2 regions of the Brevundimonas sp. AVps4 genome follow, and region 1 is predicted to be linked to the other one. Evidence: riboswitches for the same ligand, from Rfam matches in the RefSeq annotation. Region 1 holds a riboswitch; the other holds the start of a gene.
The links. Region 1 has a riboswitch for cobalamin ahead of ACW178_RS02360 (TonB-dependent receptor plug domain-containing protein). Riboswitches for the same ligand answer to the same signal wherever they lie in the genome.

Region 1 (11,642 bases):
CGACTGGATCAAGGGCAAGGGCAAGATCGTCGGAAAGGGCAAGGTCGAGGTGACCGCCGCCGACGGCTCGGTCCAGACGGTGGAGGCCAAGAACATCGTCATCGCCACCGGCTCGGAGCCCACTCCGCTGCCGGGCGTCGCGTTCGAAGCGGGCAAGGTGATCGATTCCACCGGCGCCCTGTCCCTGCCGGCCGTGCCCAAGAAGCTGATTGTGGTCGGCGCCGGCATCATCGGCCTGGAGCTGGGTTCGGTCTGGCGCCGTCTGGGCGCCGAGGTGACGGTGGTCGAGTTCCTGGACCGCATCACCCCCGGCATGGACACCGAGGTCGCCACCGCCTTCCAGCGCACCCTGACCAAACAGGGCATGGCGTTCAAACTGGGCGCCAAGGTCACGGCCGCCAAGTCGGGCAAGGACGGGGTCGAGCTGACGGTCGAGCCCTCGGCCGGCGGCGCCGCCGAAACCCTGAAGGGCGACGTCGTCCTGGTCGCCATCGGCCGCCGGCCCTATACGGACGGCCTGGGTCTGGAGACCATCGGCGTCACGCCGGACAAGCGCGGCTTCATCGACCATGATCACTTCAAGGTCGCCGACGGCGTCTGGGTGATCGGCGACGTGACCCATGGCCCGATGCTGGCGCACAAGGCGGAGGAAGACGCCGTCGCCGTGATCGACACCATCGCCGGCAAATACGGCCACGTCGATTACGCTCTGGTCCCCAGCGTGGTCTACACCTTCCCCGAAGTGGCCTGGGTCGGTCAGACCGAGGATCAGCTGAAGGCCGCCGGCGTCGCCTACAAGAAGGGCAAATTCCCCTTCACCGCCAACAGCCGCGCCAAGATCAACCACGAGACCGACGGCTTCGTTAAGGTTCTGGCCGACGCCGCGACGGACAAGGTGCTGGGCGTCCACATCATGGGCCCCCAGGCCGGCGAAATGATCCACGAAGCCGCCGTCACCATGAGCTTCGGCGGCGCCTCGGAAGACATCGCCCGCACCTGCCACGCCCACCCCACCCGTTCGGAAGCCGTCCGTCAGGCGGCCATGGACGTCGAAGGCTGGATGATGCAGGCCTGATCCGGCTCCGATCGACCTCTCAGTCGATGCGACGAGGCCCGCCCGGAGGCTCCGGGCGGGCCTTTCATTTGCGCCTGTTCGATCCCGCTCAGGCGGCCCAGACCGTCCGTTCGTCCTGAGCGTCGCCGTATGGCGCCCCGTCGCCCAGACGGAAGCGCGACACCAGTTCGGCCAGCCGTTCCGCATCCTGGCTGAGCGCCTGGTTGGCGGCGGTGGTCTGTTGGACCATGGCGGCGTTCTGCTGGGTGGTTTGGTCCATCTGGTTGACGGCCGTATTGACCTCGGCCAGCCCCTCGGCCTGCGCCTTGGCCGAGGCGGCGATCTCGCCGGCCAGCTGGTTGATTTCGGCCACCTGGCCGATCAGGGCGGTCAGGGCCGCACCGGTCTGGGACACCAGTCGAGCGCCTTCGCCGACGCTGGCGCTGGAGGCGGCGATCAGGTCTTTGATCTCCCGCGCGGCCTCCGCCGACCTTTGGGCCAGGGCGCGAACCTCTGAAGCCACCACCGCGAAACCGCGACCGGCCTCGCCCGCCCGCGCCGCCTCGACCCCGGCGTTAAGCGCCAGAAGGTTGGTCTGGAAGGCGATTTCGTCGATCACCCCAATGATCTGCCCGATCCGACCCGAGGTCGCCTCGATCTCGCCCATGGCGGTTGTGGTCTCGGCGATGATCTGCTCTCGCGTCGCGGCGCCGCTCCGGGCCTCGGCGGTGATGTCGGCGGCGGACCGGGCGCCTTGCGCAGTCTTGCGCACCGTGACCGTGATCTGGTCCAGAGCGGCGGCGGTCTGTTCCAGGGCGGCGGCCTGTCTTTCGGTGCGGCGCGACAGGTCGTCGGTCGCGGTCGTCACCTCCGATGTTCCCGCCCGCATCGCCTCAACCAGGTCGATGATGTCGGCCATGGTCGCCGCCAGGGTGTCCACGGCGGCGTTGTAGTCGTCCTTCAGCTGGCGGCTGCGCTCAGCGAAGTCTGCGGTGATCCGGTGGCTCAGATCGCCGCGCGCCAGGGCGGACAGGCCCTCCCCGAGGGCTGCGGCGACCCGGGCGTCTTCCTCGGCCAGACGATCCCGCTCCGCCTCTCCCGCCTCTCGCGTCGCGCGGGCGGCCTCACGCATGGCCTCGGTCTCGGCTTCCGTGGCCTTCTGGCGCACGGCGGCCTCGCGGAAGGCGACCACCGCCCGGGCGATTTGGCCGATGTCGTCCTGACGGGCCGCCCAGGGCGCGTCGAAGTCGGTCCGGCCCTGTCGCAGGGCCTCCATCCGATCGCAAAGCGCCTTCAGGGGCGAGAACATGCGGCGAGAGGCGAGCAGGCAGAGCGCCACCCCTATCAGGGCGGCGATCAGGCCGCATAGGACGAGGGCCGAGATGACCTGGTTTACCGGGGCCATGAAGTCGGCCTTGGGGATGCCGACGTACAGCACGCCGATGGTCTGACCCGAAGCGGTCTTGATCGGGTCGTAGGCGACGAAATAAGGCTTGCCCAGAATGTCCGCCTGACCGCGATAGGGTTCGCCCGCCTTCAGCACCGCGTCATAGACGGGGCCGGGCTTCAGCCGAGTGCCCACGGCGCGGGAGCCGTCATCCTTGACCACATTGGTCGTCACCCGCAGATCGTTCAGGAAGACGGTCGCGGTTCCCCCGACCAGGGCCTTGATCCGGTCCACGGGCTCGACGAAGTCGTTCATCGGAGTCGATCCGACATACAGCCTGCCGTCGCGCGCCGTGAAGCCGTCGCCGTAATCGGCCAGCACGTCCCAGGCGACCCGCATATTGGCCTCCTGACGCTCGGCGGCCTGGGCCTCAGCGTCGCGGGTCAGCAGGACCGCAGCGACGGCCGTCAGCACCAGGGTCAGGACGCCCAGGGCCGTAATGACCATCAAGGCTGTCTTGCCCGAAAGGGAAAGCGCGCTGGGCTTCATGGCCGATCCTCAGCGATTCGGTCTGGCGGACCACGACTGTTACCGAACAGGGTCTGGATTTCTATCCCTGGCAAGGGCCGACCTTCTCAGTCAGCCAGGCTCTTCAACCTGTAGAGGGTCTCCAGAGCCTCGCGCGGCGTCAGGGCGTCGGGGTCCACCGCCTGCAAGGCCGCCTCCAGCCTGGAGGGCGCGCGCGCCGGCTCCGGCTCGGCCACGGCGAACAGCGGCAGGTCGTCCAGGCGGGCCGCAGCGGCCTTCTCCCCTTCCAGCCGCTCCAGCACCGCCTTGGCCCGCGCCACCACCGCGGCCGGCGCCCCGGCCAGCTTGGCCACCTGAACGCCGTAGGACCGGTCCGCCGCCCCCGGCGCCGCCTCGTGCAGAAAGACCAGGTCGCCGTTCCATTCCTTGGCCGTCATGGACAGGTTGCAGACGTGGTCCAGCCGCGTCTCCAGCTGGGCCAGCTCGTGATAGTGGGTGGCGAACAGGGTGCGGGCGCGGTTGACGTCGTGCAGGGCCTCGGCCGTGGCCCAGGCGATCGCCAGGCCGTCATAGGTCGCCGTGCCCCGGCCGATCTCGTCCAGAACCACGAAGCTGCGCGGCGTGGCCTGGGTCAGGATGGCGGCGGTCTCGACCATCTCCATCATGAAGGTCGACCGGCCCCGCGCCAGGTCGTCGCCGGCGCCGACGCGGCTGAACAGCCGGTCGACCACGCCCAGACGCATGGCGCGCGCGGGCACGAAGGCCCCGGCCTGGGCCAGGATCACCAGCAGGGCGTTCTGGCGCAGGAAGGTCGATTTGCCGGCCATGTTCGGCCCGGTGACGATGGCCAGCCGGGCGCAGTCCGATCCAGCCCCGTCCAGCCGGGCGTTGTTGGGCGTATAGGGATCGCCGGCCGCCTTGACCGCCGCCTCGACCACCGGATGCCGCCCGGCCTCGACCGAGAAGACCAGACTGTCGTCCACCACCGGCCGAGTCGCCCCGGCCTCCTGGGCCCATTCCGCCAGGGCCGCATGGGCGTCCAGCTCGGCCAGAGCCTCCGCGACCGCCTGCAGCGGCTGGGCCAGGCGGGCGACTTCGCGCCGCCAGCCCTCGAAGGTCTCGGCCTCGATGGCCAGGGCGCGGTGACCGGCCTGGCTGATCCGGGCGTCCAGCTCCGACAGTTCGACCGTGGTGAACCGTACCTGGCTGGCCAGGGTCTGACGGTGGATGAAGGGACTGTCCGGCCCGGCCCGCAACAGACCCTCCGCCGCCTTGGCCGAGGTTTCCAGGAAATAGCCCAGGACGGCGTTGTGCTTGACCTTGAAGGGTACGCCGGACTCGGCGACCGCCCGCGCCTCCAGATCGGCCACCACCCGGCGGCTGTCGTCGCGCAGGGTGCGGGCGGCGTCCAGTTCGGGGCGATAGTCGGGGCGCACGAAGCCGCCGTCGCGGGCCAGATGCGACGGTTCGTCCACCAGGCCGTCGATCAGATCGGCCTTCAGCCGCGACACCTCGGGCGACAGGCTGAGTCGGTCCAGGGCCAGGGCGATGCGGCGCGGCTGGCCGGTAAGCGGGTCCACCTGACCGATGAACAGGCCCGCGATCCCCTCGGCGACGGACAGGCCCACGCGCACCGCCGCAAGATCGCGCGGACCGCCGCGCCCCAGGGCCAGCCGTCCGACCGCCCGCGCCACATCGGCCGACGCCTTCAGACCGTCGCGGAGGTCGCGCCGCAGATCGCGCCGCTCCAGCAGCCATTCGACGGCGTCGAGCTGTTCATTGATCGCCAGGGGGTTGCGCAGCGGCCGGGCGATCCGTTCCGCCAGGGCCCGGGCCCCGCCCGAGGTGACGGTGCGGTCGATACAGGCCAACAGCGAGCCTTCGCGTTCGCCCCTCTGCGTCCGGTCGATCTCCAGACTGGCCCGGGTCGCCGGGTCGATGGCCAGAAACCCGCTCTCGCCCAGACGGCGGGGCGGGGCCAGGGCCGGAACCTTGCCGGCCTGGGTCGTCTCCAGATAGGCGGCGATCAGGCCGAGCGCCGAGACCTCGGCCTCCTCGAAGGCGCCGAACCCGTCCAGGGCCGCAACCCCGTACAGCCGCTCGACCCGCGTCCGCGCCGCCTGGGGCTCGGCGATGGCCGAGGCCAGGGCCTGAACCACGCCGCCGGACCCGTCCAGGGCGTCCCGCGTCGTCGGGTCGGAATAGATCCGGTCGGTGACCAGGACCTCGGACGGGCGAAAGGCGGCCAGGGTCGCCCCGAGATCCTCCGGCGAACAGGCGACGCTGTCCACAGCGCCGGAAGACAGTTCGACCACCGCCACGGCCGCCCGACCCTTGCGCACCGCTGCGGCGGCCAGCCGGTTGGCGCCGCGCGCGTCCAGCAGACTGTCCTCGGTCAGGGTGCCGGGCGTCACCACCCGCACCACGCCGCGATGGACCACGGCCTTGCCGCCGCGCTTCTTGGCCTCGGCGGGATCTTCCAGCTGTTCGCAGATGGCCACCTTGTGACCCAACCGGATCAGCCGGGCCAGATAGCCCTCCATGGCGTGGACCGGCACCCCGGCCATAGGGATGTCCTCGCCCTGGTGCTTGCCCCGCTTGGTCAGGGTGATCCCGAGCGCCGCCGCCGCCACTTCGGCGTCCCTGAAGAACAGCTCGTAGAAGTCGCCCATGCGGAAGAACAGGATGGCGTCCGGCTGTCCGGCCTTGGCCGTCAGATATTGCGCCATAAAGGGCGTCGCGCCCTCCAGCGAGGCGGCGATTTCGGGCGGGTGAGAGACAGGGGCGTTCATCTCGCGACAGGGTGACGGATCGCGCCCTGGCGCTCAAGCCCGTTAACCGGCTCTTGCACAGGCTTGTCGGCCCTGCGATAGGCCGCGCTAGGCGGTTAAGGGAACACGGTGAGACGCCGTGGCTGTGCCCGCAACTGTAGGCGGCGAGAGCGTCGTTCGTCCGGGGGTTTCAACCTCGGCGCCACTGGGTGACTGGGAAGGCGAGGACGGCGGTTTATGACCCGCAAGCCAGGAGACCTGGCCGCCGACGTCGCTCGCTCCTGTCCGGGACCAGACAGAGGCGCGGTTTCTCCGTGGAAGCGACCCGATCTTGCGTCGTCCCGGCCTCGCGGCCGGGCGGATCGGCTCGCTGGTCACGACCCTGCGCGCGCATTCGCCGGGCCGATACGGGGACATCGCTCACAATGAAGCGCTCCATTCTTTCATCGACGGCGGCCATGGCCGCCGTCATCGCCGCACCCGCTTTCGCCGATGAGGCGTCCCAGCTGGACGAGGTCGTGGTCACCGCCACCCGCCTGCCCGCCATCGTCGCCGAGACGCCCGGCGCCCGGGTCATCGATTCCAGGATCATTGAGCAACGCGGCGCCGTCTTCGCCGCCGACATCCTGTCCGACGTGCCCGGCCTGTCGGTGACGCGAACGGGGGCTTTCGGCGGGATCGCCCAGGTCCGCATGCGCGGCGCGACGCCGGGCAAGACCCTGGTGCTGGTGGACGGCGCGCCGGTCAATGATGCGGCCGAACCGAACGGCGCCTATGACTTCTCCAGCTTCGAACTGGCCGACATCGACCGGATCGAGGTGCTCAGCGGTCCACAGTCGTCCCTGTGGGGATCGGACGCCATCGGCGGGGTGATTTCCTTCACCACGCGCGACATCGACGGCGTTCGCGCCGAGGCCGAGGCGGGCAGCTTCGACACGGTGCGCGGTCGTCTGTCGGCCGGCGTCGCCAATGAGACCTACGCCTTCAGCGCCTATGTCTCGCGCTTCCAGACCGACGGGATTTCGGCGGCGGACAAGGCGGACGGCAATCCCGAGACCGACGGCTTTCGCAGCACGACCCTGGGCGCCAAGGGCCGCTATGCCCTGTCCGACGCGGTCAAGGTCGAAGGCGCGGCGCGCTGGAACGACAGCCACGCCGACATCGACGGCTTCCCGGCGCCCGACTATGTGCTGGCCGACACCGGCGACGCCCAGGACAGTGAACAGTGGTCGGGCTTCGGTCGGGTAACGGCCCAGGCTTTCGGTCTTGATCATCAGTTCAGCATCTCGGCTTCCGATCTGGAGCGCACCTCCTACAGCGACGGCTTCGGCTCGACCTTCAGCGGCGACCGTCAGGCCTACCGCTGGCAGGCGGACGGTCAGGCGCAAGGCGTGGACTACGCCTTCGGCGTCGAACGCAACGAGGCCTCGGCGGCCCTGTCGTCAGGTCTGTCGCGCGACCTGTCGATAACCTCGGTGTTCGGCGTGGCCCGGTATGACGCCGGCCCGCTGAACCTGAGCGGCGGATTGCGGTACGACGACACGGACGATTTCGGCTCAAAGACCACGGGCCGGATTTCGGCGGCCTATGATCTGGCCGGCGGCTTCATCCTGTCGGGCGCCTATGGCACGGGCTTCAAGGCGCCGACCGTCAGCCAGGCGGTGTGCGACTATTGTTTCGCACCCCAGCCGTGGCCCGCGCTGAAGCCGGAGACGGCCGACAGCGTCGAGATCGCCCTGGGCTGGGCCTCCGCCGGCGGTCGGTTCGAGGGACGCGCGACCCTGTATCGGCTGAACGTCGAGGACCAGATCACCTATTCCGCCGGCCGCTACGTCAACGTCGCCAAGACGCGGTCGGACGGGCTCGAGCTGGAAGGCCGCGCGCGCCTCGGCGCCGGTTTCGACCTGACCTTGGCCTACGCCTGGACCGACGCTGCGGACCGCACCACGGGCGCCCGTCTGCTCCGCGTGCCCGAACACGCCGGTTCGGCGACCCTAGGCTGGACGGGGGATCGACTGTCGGGCGCCCTGACCGTGCGGGCGGAAGGCGATCAGGACGATTCCGGCGGCTTCTCGACTGTGGTCCGCAAGGGTTTCGTCACGGCCAATCTGAACGCGGCCTACGCTTTGACGGACAAGGTCGCCCTGACGGCGCGGATCGAGAACCTGGGCGACGAACACTATCAGCAGGTGTTCGGCTATGGAGAGCCCGGCCGGTCGGCCTATGTCGGGGTCAGGCTGCGCTACTGATCAGGCTGCGGGCGTCGGCGGCGAAGGCCGCCGGCGCCTCCAGCGCCAGTTCCGACCAGTCCAGGTCGGGACCGGGCGCATGGGCGGCCGCCAATATGGCGCGCAGCTCGGCGGCGGAGGCCACGCTGGCCACCACCCGGTCCACCGCCTCCAGAGAAAAGGCGTAGGCCAGGGCGGCCTGCATCGGATCGCAGCGCCGTTCCGCCAGGCGCCGTCGGATGCGCGACAGGGCCTGATCATAGCCGGTCAAATGGGCCGGAAGATCGTCGCCGGGGGCGAACAACAGGCCGCCGGCGAAGACCGAAGACAGGTGGACCTGGGCCCCCAGGGCCTTGATCTCATCCAGAATTCCCTCGGCCGCCGCGCGCTGATCCAGAAGATTGCAGGCGACCTGAACCACATCGGCCTCCAGGCGCCGGGCTAGGAGGACGGGTCCGTCCTCGACCGTGGCGCAAAAGCCGATGCTGCGAAACAGGCCGCGGGCCTTCAAGGCCTGCAGCCGGTCCCAAAGGGCCCGCCCCTCGGCGCCGGCCAGGTCGGCGGGATTGTTGACCAGCAGGGCCTCGCCCCGCGGCAGGCCCAGACGTTCCAAGGAGCGGCGCGCCCGCGCCTCAACCCGATCCAGTCCTTCGCCCAGGCCGACGGTGCGAACCGTGACGCGGAAGGGGGAGGGGAAGGGCCAGGCCTGGCCCAACAGCCGTTCGCCGTCGCCGGTCGGCTTGGTCGCGATCACCTTGACCCCCGCGTCCGCTCCCGTCTGCAACAGGAAACGCATCGCGTCCTCGCGGGCGCCCGACGGGGCGGCCATGAGGGGCTTGGCGGCGCGCTCGGGCTCGGTCACCACGGCCAGGGCCAGGCGATCGACCGGCGATGGCGCCGAGGGAGAGGGTGGGGACTGCGTCACCCCCCGATCATGCCCCCCAAAGCTTAAGGGAGGTTGATCAAGACCTTACGCGAGTCTTACTCATCGACCGCCGATATGGGTCGGGCGCGCTCAGCCGTCGGCGTCGGGCTGCCGGTCCGGGTGGGCCGCCTGAAAGGCCGGATGGGCCTGGGCGGCGGCCTCGACCGCCAGAAGGCGCGGCCAGGGCGTCAGGGCCAGATTGAACCGCCGCGCCGAATAGAGCTGTGGAATCAGATAGCAGTCCGCCAGTCCGGGACGATCGCCGAAACTCCAACCCGCACCGTGGCGCGCGACCAGGACCTCCAGAGCGTCGAAGCCCGGCGTAATCCAGCGCCCCGCCCAGGCGTCGACCGTCGCCTGATCGGCGCCGAACTCCTGACGCAGGGCGGTCAGGACGCGAAGATTGTTCAGCGGATGGATGTCGCAGCCGATCAGGGCCGCCATGGCCCGGACCTGGGCGCGGTCCTGGGCGTCCTTCGGCAACAGGGGCGGCTCGGGATGGGTCTCCTCCAGCCATTCCAGGATCGCCGGGCTTTGGGTCAGGACCGTCTCCCCCTGCTGCAAGGCGGGGGTCATGCCCTGGGGATTGATCGCCAGAAAGGCGGGGGCCTTCTGTTCGCCCTTGCGCAGATCAAGGGCCGCAGTCTGATAAGCCAATCCTTTCAGCCCCAGGCCGATGCGGACCCGATAGCTGGCGCCGGACCGCCAATAGCCGTGCAGGATCATCAGACGATCTCGAAGCTCAGGGGCGCTAGACCCTCGATGGCGACCGCCACCTTGTCGCCGCGCACGATCGGCCCGACGCCGGACGGGGTTCCGGTGAAGATCAGGTCGCCCGGCTGAAGCGTCCACAGCCCGCCCGCCGCCGCGACGATCTGGTCCGGGTTCAGGATCATGTCGCTGAGGACGCTGGATTGGCGGGTTTCGCCATTGACGGTCAGGACGATGGACCCGTCCGGCTTCGGCAGGGCGCCCAGGGTTATGGCGCCGCAGGGCGCCGACTGATCAAACCCCTTGGCGGCGTCCCAGGGGCGGCCGGCCGCCTTGGCCTGGGCCTGCAGATCGCGTCGGGTCAGATCGCAACCGGCGGCCCAGCCGACGATCCGCCCGCCTTCGCCGATGGCCGCCACCAGCTCGGCCTCATAGTGCAGCTGGGCCGTCGCGGACGGGTAGGCCGGGTCGGCGCCGTCGGTCACCACGGCGTCGGCCGGCTTCGAAAAGAAGAAGGGCGTCTGCTTCTCGGGATCCGACCCCATTTCGCGCGCATGGGCGGCGTAGTTCTGGCCCACGCACAGAATCCGCCGCACGGGAAACCGTCGCGCATCGCCGATGATCGGCAGGCTGGGCTGGGGTGGGGGCTCGAACAGAAAGGCGGTCATGGCGCCAATCTAGGGCGCCGGGACGGAGGTGACGAGGCCTTCACCGACATTGGCGACGACGGAACCTCGACAGGGGTGTGGCGTTGGCAGACGGGGTTCCCTATTCTAATGCCAAGCTTGAAACTGGAGCGCGCATCATGGCCACCACCAAGGCTCGAGAAGACATCAAGGCCGATCTGAAGACCCTGAAGGAGGATCTGAAGGCCGGCGCTCGCGAAGAAACCCAGCGCCTGCGCGAAAAGGCCGAGGAGGCCGAGGCCCGCCTGCGCGCCAAGAGCGAGGAAGTGCGCGAACAGGCCCGCACCTATTACGACGCCGCCCGCGTTCGGGGCCGCGAATATTACGACGACGCCGCCGAGCGCCTGGACGAAGCCCAGCGCTATGTCGTCGAACGGGTGCAGGAGCGTCCGCTCCAGTCCACGGCCATCGCCCTGGGCGTCGGTCTGGTGCTGGGCATGCTGCTGGCCGGTCGCCGCCGCTGATGTTCAAGGGCATCCTCAAGCGCGCCGTGGCGACCGCCGTGGTCGCCGCCAGCGTCTTTTTGGCCGTCATCTTCCTGGGCGTCGCTGTGTTCTACGCCCTCCAATTGATGACCACGCCCTTGGGCGCGGCCGCCATCACCTTCGGCCTGTTCGCCTTGACGGCCCTGATCGTCGCCCTCGTCTTCCTGAAGCGCGCCGAAGGGGACGATGAGGACGAGGAGGAGGAGCCGGAGGGTCTGGCCGGCAAGATCCTGCATATGGTGCGCGAGCGCCCTGTCATCGGGGTGGTCGGCGGACTGGGGGCCGCCTTCCTGCTGCTGCGCAATCCCGCCCTGGCCGCGATCGTGGCCGGCATGGTGGCGGACCGCAAGATGGAGCATCGCGGCTACGGCCGTCGCCGGCGGCGATAGTCTTTCCTTTCTCTGTCGCGGGCGGAACGCCCCGCGACCGGGAACGTTGATCCACCGACGGACGAACGGCTGCGAGGCCGCCGTCGGAAACATCAATGCAGGAGAGCTAAACCCATGATTCGCTGGGCAATTATCTTCCTGGTCGTGGCTTTGATCGCAGCCGTTCTCGGCTTCGGCGGCATCGCGAACTTCTCGTTCGAGATCGCCAAATTCATCGCCGTGATCGCCATCATCCTGTTCGTCATCGCCCTTGTGGCCGGCGGACTTCGCGGACGCGGCGCGCCTCGATTGTAAAGGGCGTCGAGCTTCAAAACGGAAAGGGCCGGAACGCGAGTTCCGGCCCTTTCTTCATGCCGAGGTCCTTATGGGCCGTGGCCGAGATGGAAGGGCGGCGTCAGACCGCCGCCTTTTCCAGCATGCCCGGCGCGTTCGGATCGGGCGCCGTCGCCGCGCGGCGGGTGTCTTGGCGACGCGGAAG
Region 2 (11,642 bases), 1.3 Mb from region 1:
TGATACTCGGCCTTCAGCCGGGGGGTGTACTTCTCGGTAGCCATCAGATGACGTCTCCCGTCGTCTTGGCGAAGCGGACCTTCTTGTCCCCTTCGATCCGGAAGCCGACGCGGGTCGCCTTGCCGTTGGCGTCGGCGATCGCGACGTTCGACAGGTGAAGCGAGGCTTCCTTGTTCTTGATGCCGCCCTGAGGGTCAGCCTGGCTCGGGCGCGTGTGGCGCTGAACCATGTTGACGCCTTCCACGACGACGCGGTTTTCGGAGGGCAGGACCTTCAGCACGGCGCCCGTGCGGCCCTTGTCCTTGCCGGTGAGGACGACGACGCGGTCGCCCTTCTTGATCTTGGCGGCCATGGTTACAGGACCTCCGGAGCCAGCGAGATGATCTTCATGTGGTTCTTGGCGCGCAGTTCGCGGGGAACCGGGCCGAAGATCCGCGTGCCGACGGGCTCGTTCTGCTTGTTGACGATGACGGCGGCCGACTTGTCAAAACGGATGACCGAGCCGTCCTTGCGTTGGATGTCCTTGGCGGTGCGCACGACGATGGCGCGCACGACGTCGCCCTTCTTCACGCGGCCGCGCGGAATGGCTTCCTTCACGGAGGCGACGATAGTGTCGCCGATCGAGGCGTAGCGGCGCTTGGAGCCGCCCAACACCTTGATGCACATGACCCGGCGGGCGCCCGAATTATCGGCCACTTCCAGGTTAGTTTGCATCTGGATCATAAGATCAGATCCTTCTGATTACGAGGCGGAGGCGTTGGAAAGGACTTCCCAGCGCTTCAACTTGGACTTGGGGGCGCACTCGACGATGCGAGCGACGTCGCCGACTTTGAGCGCGTTGGCTTCGTCGTGGGCGTGGTACTTCTTGGACGACCGGACGGTCTTCTTCAGAAGCGGGTGCAGCAGGGTGCGCTCCACCTTCACGACGACGGTCTTGTCGCCCTTGTCGGACACGACCACGCCTTCAAGAATTCGCTTGGGCATATTCGTTTCCTTACGAGGCCGCACGCTTCTCGCGCAGAAGCGTCGAGATGCGGGCGATGTCTTTGCGCACTTCACCCACGCGGTGGGTTTTCTCCATCTGGCCGGTGGCCGCCTGGAAACGCAGGTTGAACTGTTCCTTCTTGAGCTTCAGCAGCTCGTCGGCCAGTTGGTCGGTCGTTTGCGACCGCAGATCGGCGATCTTGGTCATTAGGCGGCTTCCTCAACTTGGGCGATGCCGGCGTCGATGCGGGTCACCACCTTGGTGCGGACCGGCAGCTTGGCGGCGCCGAGACGGAGCGCCTCGCGGGCGACCTCGTCCGACACGCCGTCGATTTCGAACAGGATACGGCCCGGGTGGCAGCGCGCGGCCCAGTAGTCCACCGCGCCCTTGCCCTTACCCATCCGGACTTCGGCCGGCTTGCCCGTGACGGGCAGGTCGGGGAAGACGCGAATCCAGACGCGGCCCTGACGCTTCATCTGGCGGGTGATCGCGCGGCGGGCCGCTTCGATCTGACGCGCCGTGATGCGTTCCGGTTCCAGCGTCTTCAGGCCGTACGACCCGAAGTTCAGCGAGAAGCCGCCCTTGGCCGAGCCGTGGATACGGCCCTTGAAGGCCTTGCGGTACTTGGTCTTCTTCGGTTGCAACATGACTTAGTTCTCACGTCCCCGATCGCGACGCGGACCGCGGTCGCCACGGGGGCCGCCGCGTTCGCGGCCTTCGTTCGAGGACGGACCCGAGGCTTCCTGGGCCCAACGCTTGTCCTGGGCCATCGGGTCGTGCTCAAGCACTTCTCCCTTAAACACCCAGACCTTCACGCCGATGATGCCGTAGGTCGTCTTGGCTTCGTAGAAGCCGTAGTCGATGTCGGCCCGCAGGGTGTGAAGCGGCACGCGGCCTTCGCGATACCATTCCATCCGCGCGATTTCGGCGCCGCCCAGACGACCCGAGACATTCATCCGAATGCCCTTGGCGCCCAGACGCATGGCCGATTGCATGGCGCGCTTCATGGCGCGACGGAAGGCGACGCGGCGTTCCAGCTGCTGCGCGATGTTCTCGGCGATCAGCTGGGCGTCGGTTTCCGGCTTGCGGACTTCGATGATGTTCAGGTGAACTTCACCTTCGGTGCGCGCCGAGATGTCCTTGCGGAGCTTCTCGATGTCAGCGCCCTTCTTGCCGATCACGACGCCTGGACGGGCGGCATAGATGGTGATGCGGCACTTCTTGTGCGGGCGCTCGATGATGATGCGCGACACGCCGGCGGCCGACAGGCGTTCCCGCAGCCACTCGCGCAGCTTCAGGTCCTGGTGCAGCAGGCGGGAATAGTCGGCGCCGGCGGCGAACCAACGGCTGTCCCACGTGCGGTTCACGCCGAGGCGCAGACCGACCGGATTGATTTTCTGTCCCATCAGGCGGCCTCGCCGGCTTCGCGGACCACGATGGTGATCTCGCTGAACGGTTTCAGGATGCGCGACGAGCGACCACGAGCGCGGCTCGCGAAACGCTTCATCACCAGGTTCTTGCCCACAAAGGCCTCGGCGACGACCAGGTTGTCGATGTCGAGGTTGTGGTTGTTCTCGGCGTTCGAGATCGCCGAATACAGGACCTTGCGGACGTCGCCGGCGATGCGCTTACGGCTGAATTCCAGCTCGTTCAGCGCCTTCTGAACCGGCATGCCGCGGATCGAGGCGGCGACCAGGTTCAGCTTCTGAGGGCTGATGCGCATGTTGACCTGCTTGGCGCGGGCCTCGGTCGGGCCGACCCGACGAATGTTCTTGGTCTGGGCCATCGGTTACTTCCTTTTGGCCTTCTTGTCCGCCGCGTGACCCGGGAAGTTCCGGGTCGGGGCGAACTCGCCGAACTTCATGCCGACCATCTCTTCCGAGACCGACACGGGAACGTGCTTCTGACCGTTATGGACGCCGAACGTCAGACCGACGAACTGCGGCAGGATGGTGGAGCGGCGCGACCAGGTCTTGATCACGTCCTTGCGGCCCGACGATTGAACGGCGTCGGCCTTCTTGAGCAGATACCCGTCGACAAACGGGCCTTTCCAGGAGGAGCGGGCCATTCTTAGCGAGCCTTCTTCACGTGACGGGTACGGATGATGAACTTGTCCGTAGCCTTGTTCTTACGGGTGCGGGTGCCCTTGGTGTCCTTACCCCACGGCGTTACGGGGGTACGACCACCGGAGGTCCGGCCTTCACCACCACCGTGCGGGTGGTCGATCGGGTTCATGGCGACGCCGCGGACGTGCGGACGCCAGCCCATGTGGCGCTTGCGGCCGGCCTTGCCCAGGTTCTGGTTCATGTGGTCGGGGTTCGAAACCGCGCCCACCGTGGCCATGCAGCTGTCCAGGACCATGCGCAGCTCGCCCGAGCCGAGACGGATCTGGGCGTAGCCCTGATCGCGACCCACCAGCTGGGCGTAGGCGCCGGCCGAACGGGCCAGCTGAGCGCCCTTGCCGGGCTTCATCTCGATGTTGTGGATGATCGTACCCACCGGCATCGAACGAAGCGGCATGGCGTTGCCCGGCTTCACGTCGGTCTTTTCGCCCGCGACCACCGTGTCGCCCGCCTTCAGGCGTTGCGGCGCGATGATGTAGGTCTTCTCGCCGTCCTCATAGGTCACGAGGGCGATGAAGGCCGTGCGGTTCGGATCGTATTCCAGACGCTCGACCGTGCCGACCATGTCCCACTTGCGACGCTTGAAGTCGATCTTGCGGTACAGGGTCTTGGCGCCGCCGCCGCGGAAGCGGACCGCGACGCGACCGCCCTGCCCGCGACCGCCCGACTTGGTCAGACCTTCGGTCAGCGACTTTTCCGGACGGCCCTTGTGGAGTTCCGAACGGTCGACCAGCACGAGGGCGCGACGGCCCGGCGAAGTCGGATTGTAGTGTTTCAAGGCCATCTGATCAGAGCCCCGTGGTGACGTCGATCGACTGGCCGTCGGCCAGGGTCACGATCGCTTTTTTGATATCGACGCGACGGCCGAGGATGCCCCGGAAGCGCTTGGTCTTGCCCTTTTGGACCAGGGTGTTGACCTTGACGACGTTGACTTTGAACAGGCTTTCGACCGCGGCGGCGATCTCGTCCTTGGTCGCCGTATCGGCGACGCGGAAGACGACCTTGTTCTGCTCGGACAGGATCGTGGCCTTTTCGGTGATCACCGGGGCCAGGATGGTGTCGTAGTGCTTGGCGGTAGGTTGAGCGGCCATTACGCGGCTTCCTTATCGCTGAAGCGGGCTTCGATCGCCTCGACGGCGGCCTTGGTCAGCACCAGCTTGTCGGCCCGCAGGATGTCATAGACGTTCAGGCCGGCGTTCGGCAGGACGTCGATGTGCGGGATGTTGCGGGCGGCCAGACCGAAGTTGGCGTCGACTTCCGGACCCGCGATGATCAGAGCCTTGGTCCAACCCAGCTTGCCCAGCGTCTCGCGCAGGGCGGCCGTCTTGGCTTCCGTGACCGAGACGCTGTCGACGACGACCAAGTCGCCCGACTTCACCTTGGACGACAGGGCGTGACGCAGGGCCAAGGCGCGAATCTTCTTCGGCAGGGAGAAGCCGTGATCGCGAACGACCGGACCGAAGGCGCGCGAGCCGCCGACGAACTGCGGCGCACGGCGCGAACCGTGACGGGCGCCGCCGGTGCCCTTCTGCTTGTACATCTTCTTACCCGTACGAGAGTTCTCGTTGCGGGTCTGAACCTTGTGCGTGCCGGCGCGGCGCTTGGCCAGCTGCCAGCTGACGGTGCGGGCCAGGATGTCGCCGCGGATTTCGGAGATGCCGAAGACGGCGTCCGAGAGCTCCACGTCGCCGGCAGCCTTGCCGTCGAGTTTGATGACCGAGAGTTTCATTACGCTTCACCGCCTTCGGTCGCTTCGACGGCCGGCGCTTCTTCAGCGGGCGTCTCAGCGGGTTGAGCGGCCTTGTTCGACTTCACGGCGCCGGGGAACGGAGCCTCGGCCGGACGGGCCTTCTTGATGGCGTCGCGAACCTTGACGTAGGCGCCGTCATGACCGGGGACAGCGCCCTTGATCAGGATCAGGCCACGCTCGGCGTCCACGCGGACGACGGTCAGGTTCTGGGTGGTGACGGTTTCGGCGCCGTAGTGGCCGGCCATCTTCTTGCCGGGGAAGGTACGGCCCGGGTCCTGACGGTTACCCGTCGAACCATGCGAACGGTGCGACAGCGACACGCCGTGCGTGGCGCGCAGACCGCCGAAATTCCAGCGCTTCATGGCGCCGGCGAAACCCTTACCGATGGTCTCGCCCTGGATATCGACCTTCTGGCCCGCCACAAAGTGGTCGGCCGACAGTTCGGCGCCCACGTCCAGCAGACCGTCCGCATCGACGCGGAACTCGGTCACATAGGCCTTGGGCTCGACTTCCGCCTTGGCGAAGGTCTCGCGTTGAGCCTTGTTGGTGTTCTTAGCCTTCTTCGCGCCAGCGCCCAGCTGGAGAGCGACGTAGCCGTCACGCTCCTGGGTACGTTGGCCGACGACTTGGCAGCCGTCGAGCTGCAGCACAGTGACCGGAACGTGCGCGCCGTCATCGGCGAACACGCGGGTCATGCCCAGCTTCTTGGCGATCACGCCCGTGCGCATCGGATCCCGCCTCTTTCTACTTAAATCTTGATCTCGACGTCCACGCCGGCGGACAGGTCGAGCTTCATGAGCGCGTCCACGGTCTGCGGGGTGGGGTCGACGATGTCGAGCACGCGCTTGTGCGTGCGGATTTCAAACTGCTCACGCGACTTCTTATCGACGTGCGGAGAGCGGTTCACGGTGAACTTTTCGATCAGGGTCGGCAGCGGAATCGGACCACGGACAGTGGCGCCGGTGCGCTTGGCGGTGTTGACGATCTCGCGCGTCGAAAAATCGAGGACGCGGTGATCAAAGGCCTTGAGCCTGATGCGGATGCTTTGATCCATATCGGTGCTTACTTCCAATGCGGTCGGAGGACCGCGTCCCTGTGAACCATTTCAAAGACCGAAGGCCTTCGGGCGCTAGGCCCTCAGGGTACGCAAATCCGCAAAAACGATCGGCCCACGCAGTCGCCTGCGAAGGCCGTTAAAGTCCTGGGTCACTGCAAAGAACAGGGTCTCAGGTCGTTCCTGCGAACCGCGTCTGCATCCGGGGATGCACAGCCGGTCCAACAAGAGTGGCGGCTTATGCCTAGCGATTCCGATTTCGTCAAGCGCGGAACCAAGAGCGGCGACAGGATTTTCCGCGCCGGTCGGAGGACGGTTGAACACCGCCTCCGCCGGCCGCAAATGATCAGGCCGCCGCCCCCTCCCCCGCCCTCATGAGCCGCGCCGCCGTCACCATATTGGCGAGCGCCGCCTCAGTCTCGGGCCAAGCCCGCGTCTTCAGCCCGCAGTCCGGATTCACCCAAAGCCGGTCCTGCGGCAGCCTGCGCGCCGCCGCCTTCAGCAGGGCGGTCATCGCCTCGACTGTGGGGACGCGCGGCGAGTGGATGTCATAGACGCCCGGCCCGATCTCGGCCGGATAGCGGTAGTCGGAGAAGGCGTCGAGCAGCTCCATCCTGGACCGCGAGGTCTCGATGGAGATGACGTCGGCGTCCATGGCCCCGATGGCCTGAATGATGTCGTTGAACTCCGAATAGCACATATGGGTGTGGATCTGGGTTTCGTCTCGCACCCCCGAGGCCGTGATGCGGAAGCTTTCGACCGCCCATTCCAGATAGTCGTCCCAGTCGGCGCGCCGCAGGGGCAGGCCTTCGCGCAGGGCGGCCTCGTCGATCTGGATGACGGCGGCGCCGGCGGCCTCCAGGTCGATCACCTCATCGCGGATGGCGAAGGCGATCTGGCGGCAGGTCGTGCTGCGCGGCTGGTCGTCGCGCACGAAGGACCAGTTCAGAATCGTGACGGGGCCCGTCAGCATGCCTTTCACCGGTCTGTCGGTGAGACCCTGCGCATAGCGCCACCATCCGACCGTCATCGGCCTGGGCCGCGCGACGTCGCCGTAGAGGATCGGCGGGCGCACGCAGCGCGAACCGTAGGACTGCACCCAGGCGGCCTTTGTGAAGACGAAGCCGGACAAGTGCTCGCCGAAATACTGGACCATGTCGTTGCGCTCGAACTCGCCGTGGACCAGGACATCCAGGCCGAGCGCCTCCTGCCACTTGACCGTTCGCGCGGTCTCGTCGCGCAGCAAGCGGGCGTAGGCCGCATCGTCGATGACGCCTCGCCCGTGATCAGCGCGCGCCTTTCGGATCTCGGCCGTCTGAGGAAACGAGCCTATGGTGGTGGTCGGATAGGCGGGCAGATTCAGACGCCCTCGCTGAACCTGGCGACGAATTTCAAAGCAGGAGTTTCTGAGCGCCAGGGCGGGGTCGGCATCGGCGGCTCGCGCCTGGACCTTGGGGTCGTTGATGCGCGGTGAAGTGCGACGTGAGGCGACCGAGGCGGTCGAGGCGTCGAGCGCCGCTTTCACCGCGCCGCGGCCTTCATTCAACGCCCGCGCCAGGGTGGCCAACTCGGCCACCTTCTGCACGGCGAAGGCCAGCCAGTCCTTGATCTCGGGATCGAGCCCGGTCTCCCGTTCCAGATCGATCGGGGCGTGCAGCAAGGAGGAGGACGGGGCGATCATCACCCTGCGCCCGGCCGCGACCAGGGGCTCCACCTTGTCCAGCACGGCGTTGAGGTCGGCCTTCCAGACGTTGCGGCCGTCAATGACGCCGAGCGACAGCACCTGATCGACGCGCGCCGCAGACGCGACCTGGGCCAACTGCTCCGGCGCTCGGATCAGGTCGATGTGCAGTCCGTGAACCGGCAGGCGCAGCACGGCCTCCAGATTATCCCCGAGCCCACCGAAATAGGTGGTCAGCATCAGCTTGATCGGCGGCGTCACGTCGGCCAGCACCCGATAGGCGTGATCATACGCCGCCTTCGCCTCATCGCTCAGATCGGTGACCAGGCAGGGCTCGTCCATCTGCACCCAGGTGGCGCCGGCGCGGGCCAGGGACCGCAGCACCTCGGCATAGATCGGCAGCAGGCGCGGCAGCAGGGTGAGAACGTCAAACGGCTCGCCCCGCGTCTTACCCAGAAGAAGATAAGAGACAGGCCCCAGCAGCACCGGCCGGGTCTCGATCCCCAGCGCCTTGGCCTCCAGATATTCGTCCAGCGCCTTGGTCGAGCCGAGACGGAACACCTGGTCGGCGGTAAATTCAGGCGCGAGATAATGGTAGTTGGTGTCGAACCATTTGGTCATCTCCATGGCCGGCGTCCCCTCGCCGCTCGCATGGGCGTGACCGTGTGCGCACGCCTGGCCGTCGCCCCGTGAACCGCGGGCCATGGCGAAGTAGGTCGCCAGATCGACACGATCCCCGCGCCAGCCGTAGGCGGGCGGCACGGCGCCGACCATGGCGGTCAGGTCGAGCACATGGTCATAGAGAGAGAAGTCGTTGGACGGCACGACGTCGGCCCCCAGGTCACGCTGGCGCGCCCAGGTCAGGCCACGCAGCTGGGCGGCGGCGGACAGAAGGGCCTCGGCGTCGGTCTTGCCGGCCCAATAGGCCTCGAGCGCGGTCTTCAGCTCTCTCTTGGGGCCGATGCGGGGAAAGCCGAGGGTGGCGACCTGGACGGTGTGGCGGGTCATGACGTTCGAAACCTGTGTTGTGGCCAGGCTTCGGACAGGGTCGCGCGGACGCCGACGCGGACGTGCAGGGTCCGGCGGCGCGCATGCGGCCTGACCGGACACCCCGCCGGAGGACGTTATCTGTCGGGGCAGGTCTCCTGGCTCACGGGTCGACGCCTAGGGTCCGGCCTTCCCGGCGTGAACGCCAGTGACACGAGATGGACCTTCGACTCGCCGCTTACAGTTGCGGGGGCAGCGCCGGTTTCCCACCGGCTTCCCTCTTAGCTGCACGTGTTCCGAAGACCACGTGCAGACCACGACGGCTGAGGATGGCCTCACAATCAGCAGGCCGTCAATACATATAAGGATATGCTTATATGATTATGCGATTGCCACAGCTTAACCCTTTGCCTCCAGATGCGCCCACCCCTGACACATTGCGACCACAAGGCGTGGCGGATGGGCAACACGACAGTTTCAAGACACTTACGTAACGACGATTTAATGCTCAGCTTCGTCCGCGCCTGATAGCAGCCGCCCTCCCCGGACCCCCATCCGGGTCGAGACTGCTAAGGACAAAAGAAAATGAAGACGATCCTCCTCGCCACGGCCGCCGCCGCCCTGTTCGCCGCCCCGGCCTTCGCCCAAGACGCCGTCGGCTCGGTCGGCGTGACCTATTCCAACCCCTCGATCGAAGTCGCCGGCAACGATGTCGACGCCGACGTCTGGACCGTGGACGGCACGGTCGCCCTGCCGGCCGCTGACTGGACCGTGACCCTGAACGGCGCCGTCGACTACACCAAGGCCTTCGGTGAAGAAGACTTCACCGGCGTCGCCGCCGCCCACCTGACCAAGATGTGGAGCTCGGACGTCCGCGCCGGCGCCTTCGTCGCCGCCAACGGCATCGGCTCGGGCGATGAGCCGGTCTGGACCGTCGGCGCCGAGGCCCAGAAGTACCTGTCCAACGCGACCCTGACCGGCCTGGTCGCCTACACCACGGCCGACGACGCAGACGCCGACATCTGGACCGTCGGCGGCGACGCCGCCTTCTACGTCATGCCGAACCTGCGCCTGAACGCCGGCGTCAGCTACAACAACGTCGATGTCGCCGGCGGCGACGTGGACGCCTGGACCTACGGCGTTGGCGCCGAGTACGAAATCGAGAACAGCCCGTTCTCGGTCGGCGCTTCCTACACCCGCGCCGACATCGAGTCGGTCGACGTCGACACCTGGTCGGTCGGCCTGCGCTACAGCTTCGGCGGCGGTCTGCAAGCCCGCGACCGGGCCGGCGCCAACCTGGGCGTTTCGGCCATCACCAGCGTCCTGGGCGCCTTCTAAGCCTGACGGCCTGCTGACTAAAAAAAGCCCCGGCGGAGCGATCCGCCGGGGCTTTTTCATCGCCGCCGTCCCATTGCGGAAGATCCGGGGTTCCACGACCGGAGCCTTCCAGCGGCGAGAAGCGGATGTCAGCGTCCGATTTGAACGGAGCCTGAGCCGACGATTGACCGGGAGACCGAGCCGGTCGCCGCCGCAACATAGACGTCGCCGGACCCCGCTATCGCCACGTTGAGGTCGCGGGTCGTCCCTCCGTAGTGAACCTCGCCTGACCCGCCGATCGACACCGACAGCTTGTCCAGACGGCCCTGGCGCACGGTCACGCCGCCCGACCCGCCTATCGAAATATCCCCCTGGCCCGAGACAGCCGCCACATCGACCCGGCCCGCGCCCCCGACGCTGGTCTTCAGATTTCCGGTCGCGCCCGCCGCGACGGAGCCTGAACCGCCCACATTGGCTTCCAAGCTGCGTGAAGCGCCGGCTCGGATCGAGCCTGAGCCGCCGACGCTCAGTTCCAAGCCGCCGTCGACATTGGCCACCGTCCAAGAGCCGCACCCGCCGCTGTCCAGTTCGACCGAACGTGCGCCGCGTCCCACGGCGCCGAAAACAGCGCCCTCCGCGCTGACGTCCACATCACGCGGGGTGCGCAACACGATCAGCGGCGCGTCTTCCAGACGGACGCGGCCCAGGTTGCGCACCTCAACACTGGCGCCTTCGCCAGGTTGGGCGGCGCCCGCACGCCCGGCGTTGCAGTTGCGGACGTCGCCGCCCCACATCCCGGTGCGACGCAGACCGCCGTCGATACGGACGTCCCGTCCCTGACGACGCACCTGGAGCGCCGGCAGCCGGGAGCGTCCCTGCGTCACCTCCACGGCGACGTCCTGGCGGTCTTCGACGATGACGACGACGCGCGCGACAGCGTTGCGGATTTCGACCTCGGCGGCAGACGCCGGCGCGGCTGCGGCGCAGGCCGTCAATGCGGCGGCGGCGATCAGCACGGTCTTCATGAGAGCTCCCTTTCCCTGACTATGGGAGAAGGGTGATCGCCCGGGCGACCGAAGTCATTTTAACTTCAGGTCATGAACCCGAATTAACCTGGCCCCGCCTCAGGCCCGGATCTCTCCCGCTCCGTCGGCGGCGCCGATCTGCGGTTCGAAGTCGCGTTCGAAATGGGCGATCCGGCTCTTCAACAATCCGGCGCGCTTAAGGGCCAGAGAGGCCGCCCAGCGGGCCGCCAGCTCGGGCGTCCCCATGGCGTCGGTGCATCGCGGGCGTCCGCCGCAGCTGCGAAGGACGGCGTTGGTGAACAGGGCTCCGTTTCGGAAACGCGACGGCCAGGTCTGGAAGTCCATCGACAGGCTGACGCAGAACCGATCCAGATTCTCAACCCTGTGCGGCGCATACAGAGGCCAGGTCAGCGCCCGGCCCGGCTCCAGATCGATGATCTGCGCCTCTCGCTCGAAGGCCAGGTCATAGGGCAGTTCCTCGGTCGTCTGGCGGGCGACCACCTGTTCCATGTTCCGTTCCGGCAACCGCCGTTCGTCGCCGGGATAGACGTAGATCCGCTTGCGCCCCCGCATGTGGAACAGGACCACCCCTGCCGCGTCGAAATGATAGGGCACCCGCGCCTTGGGCGACGACAGAATCAGCTGACCGGCGTTCCGAACGGCTCTAAGACCGGGGTAGGTCGCCTGGATCTTGCGAAATTCGTCCATGGCGGCGGCCCA

Region 2: linked by a shared signal. The riboswitch ahead of metE (5-methyltetrahydropteroyltriglutamate--homocysteine S-methyltransferase) and the one ahead of ACW178_RS02360 (TonB-dependent receptor plug domain-containing protein) in region 1 are both predicted to bind cobalamin.

Annotation. Positions count from the first base shown of each region.
Region 1 is NZ_CM178741.1:480,704-492,345, forward strand. Features, by position in the region: gene lpdA (dihydrolipoyl dehydrogenase) at 1-1,075, shown strand, start outside; gene ACW178_RS02350 (methyl-accepting chemotaxis protein) at 1,164-2,990, opposite strand; gene mutS (DNA mismatch repair protein MutS) at 3,077-5,761, opposite strand; cobalamin riboswitch at 5,812-6,021, shown strand; gene ACW178_RS02360 (TonB-dependent receptor plug domain-containing protein) at 6,166-7,989, shown strand; gene ACW178_RS02365 (aldo/keto reductase) at 7,973-8,893, opposite strand; gene maiA (maleylacetoacetate isomerase) at 8,984-9,619, opposite strand; gene ACW178_RS02375 (fumarylacetoacetate hydrolase family protein) at 9,619-10,272, opposite strand; gene ACW178_RS02380 (ElaB/YgaM/YqjD family protein) at 10,410-10,754, shown strand; gene ACW178_RS02385 (hypothetical protein) at 10,754-11,164, shown strand; gene ACW178_RS02390 (DUF1328 domain-containing protein) at 11,279-11,458, shown strand; gene ACW178_RS02395 (metallophosphoesterase family protein) at 11,559-11,642, opposite strand, start outside.
Region 2 is NZ_CM178741.1:1,741,736-1,753,377, reverse strand. Features, by position in the region: gene rplE (50S ribosomal protein L5) at 1-44, opposite strand, end outside; gene rplX (50S ribosomal protein L24) at 44-352, opposite strand; gene rplN (50S ribosomal protein L14) at 355-723, opposite strand; gene rpsQ (30S ribosomal protein S17) at 742-984, opposite strand; gene rpmC (50S ribosomal protein L29) at 995-1,192, opposite strand; gene rplP (50S ribosomal protein L16) at 1,192-1,632, opposite strand; gene rpsC (30S ribosomal protein S3) at 1,636-2,391, opposite strand; gene rplV (50S ribosomal protein L22) at 2,391-2,771, opposite strand; gene rpsS (30S ribosomal protein S19) at 2,775-3,053, opposite strand; gene rplB (50S ribosomal protein L2) at 3,056-3,892, opposite strand; gene ACW178_RS08580 (50S ribosomal protein L23) at 3,897-4,199, opposite strand; gene rplD (50S ribosomal protein L4) at 4,199-4,837, opposite strand; gene rplC (50S ribosomal protein L3) at 4,837-5,586, opposite strand; gene rpsJ (30S ribosomal protein S10) at 5,607-5,912, opposite strand; gene metE (5-methyltetrahydropteroyltriglutamate--homocysteine S-methyltransferase) at 6,259-8,601, opposite strand; cobalamin riboswitch at 8,712-8,913, opposite strand; gene ACW178_RS08555 (porin) at 9,166-9,918, shown strand; gene ACW178_RS08550 (GIN domain-containing protein) at 10,047-10,922, opposite strand; gene ACW178_RS08545 (cupin domain-containing protein) at 11,022-11,642, opposite strand, start outside.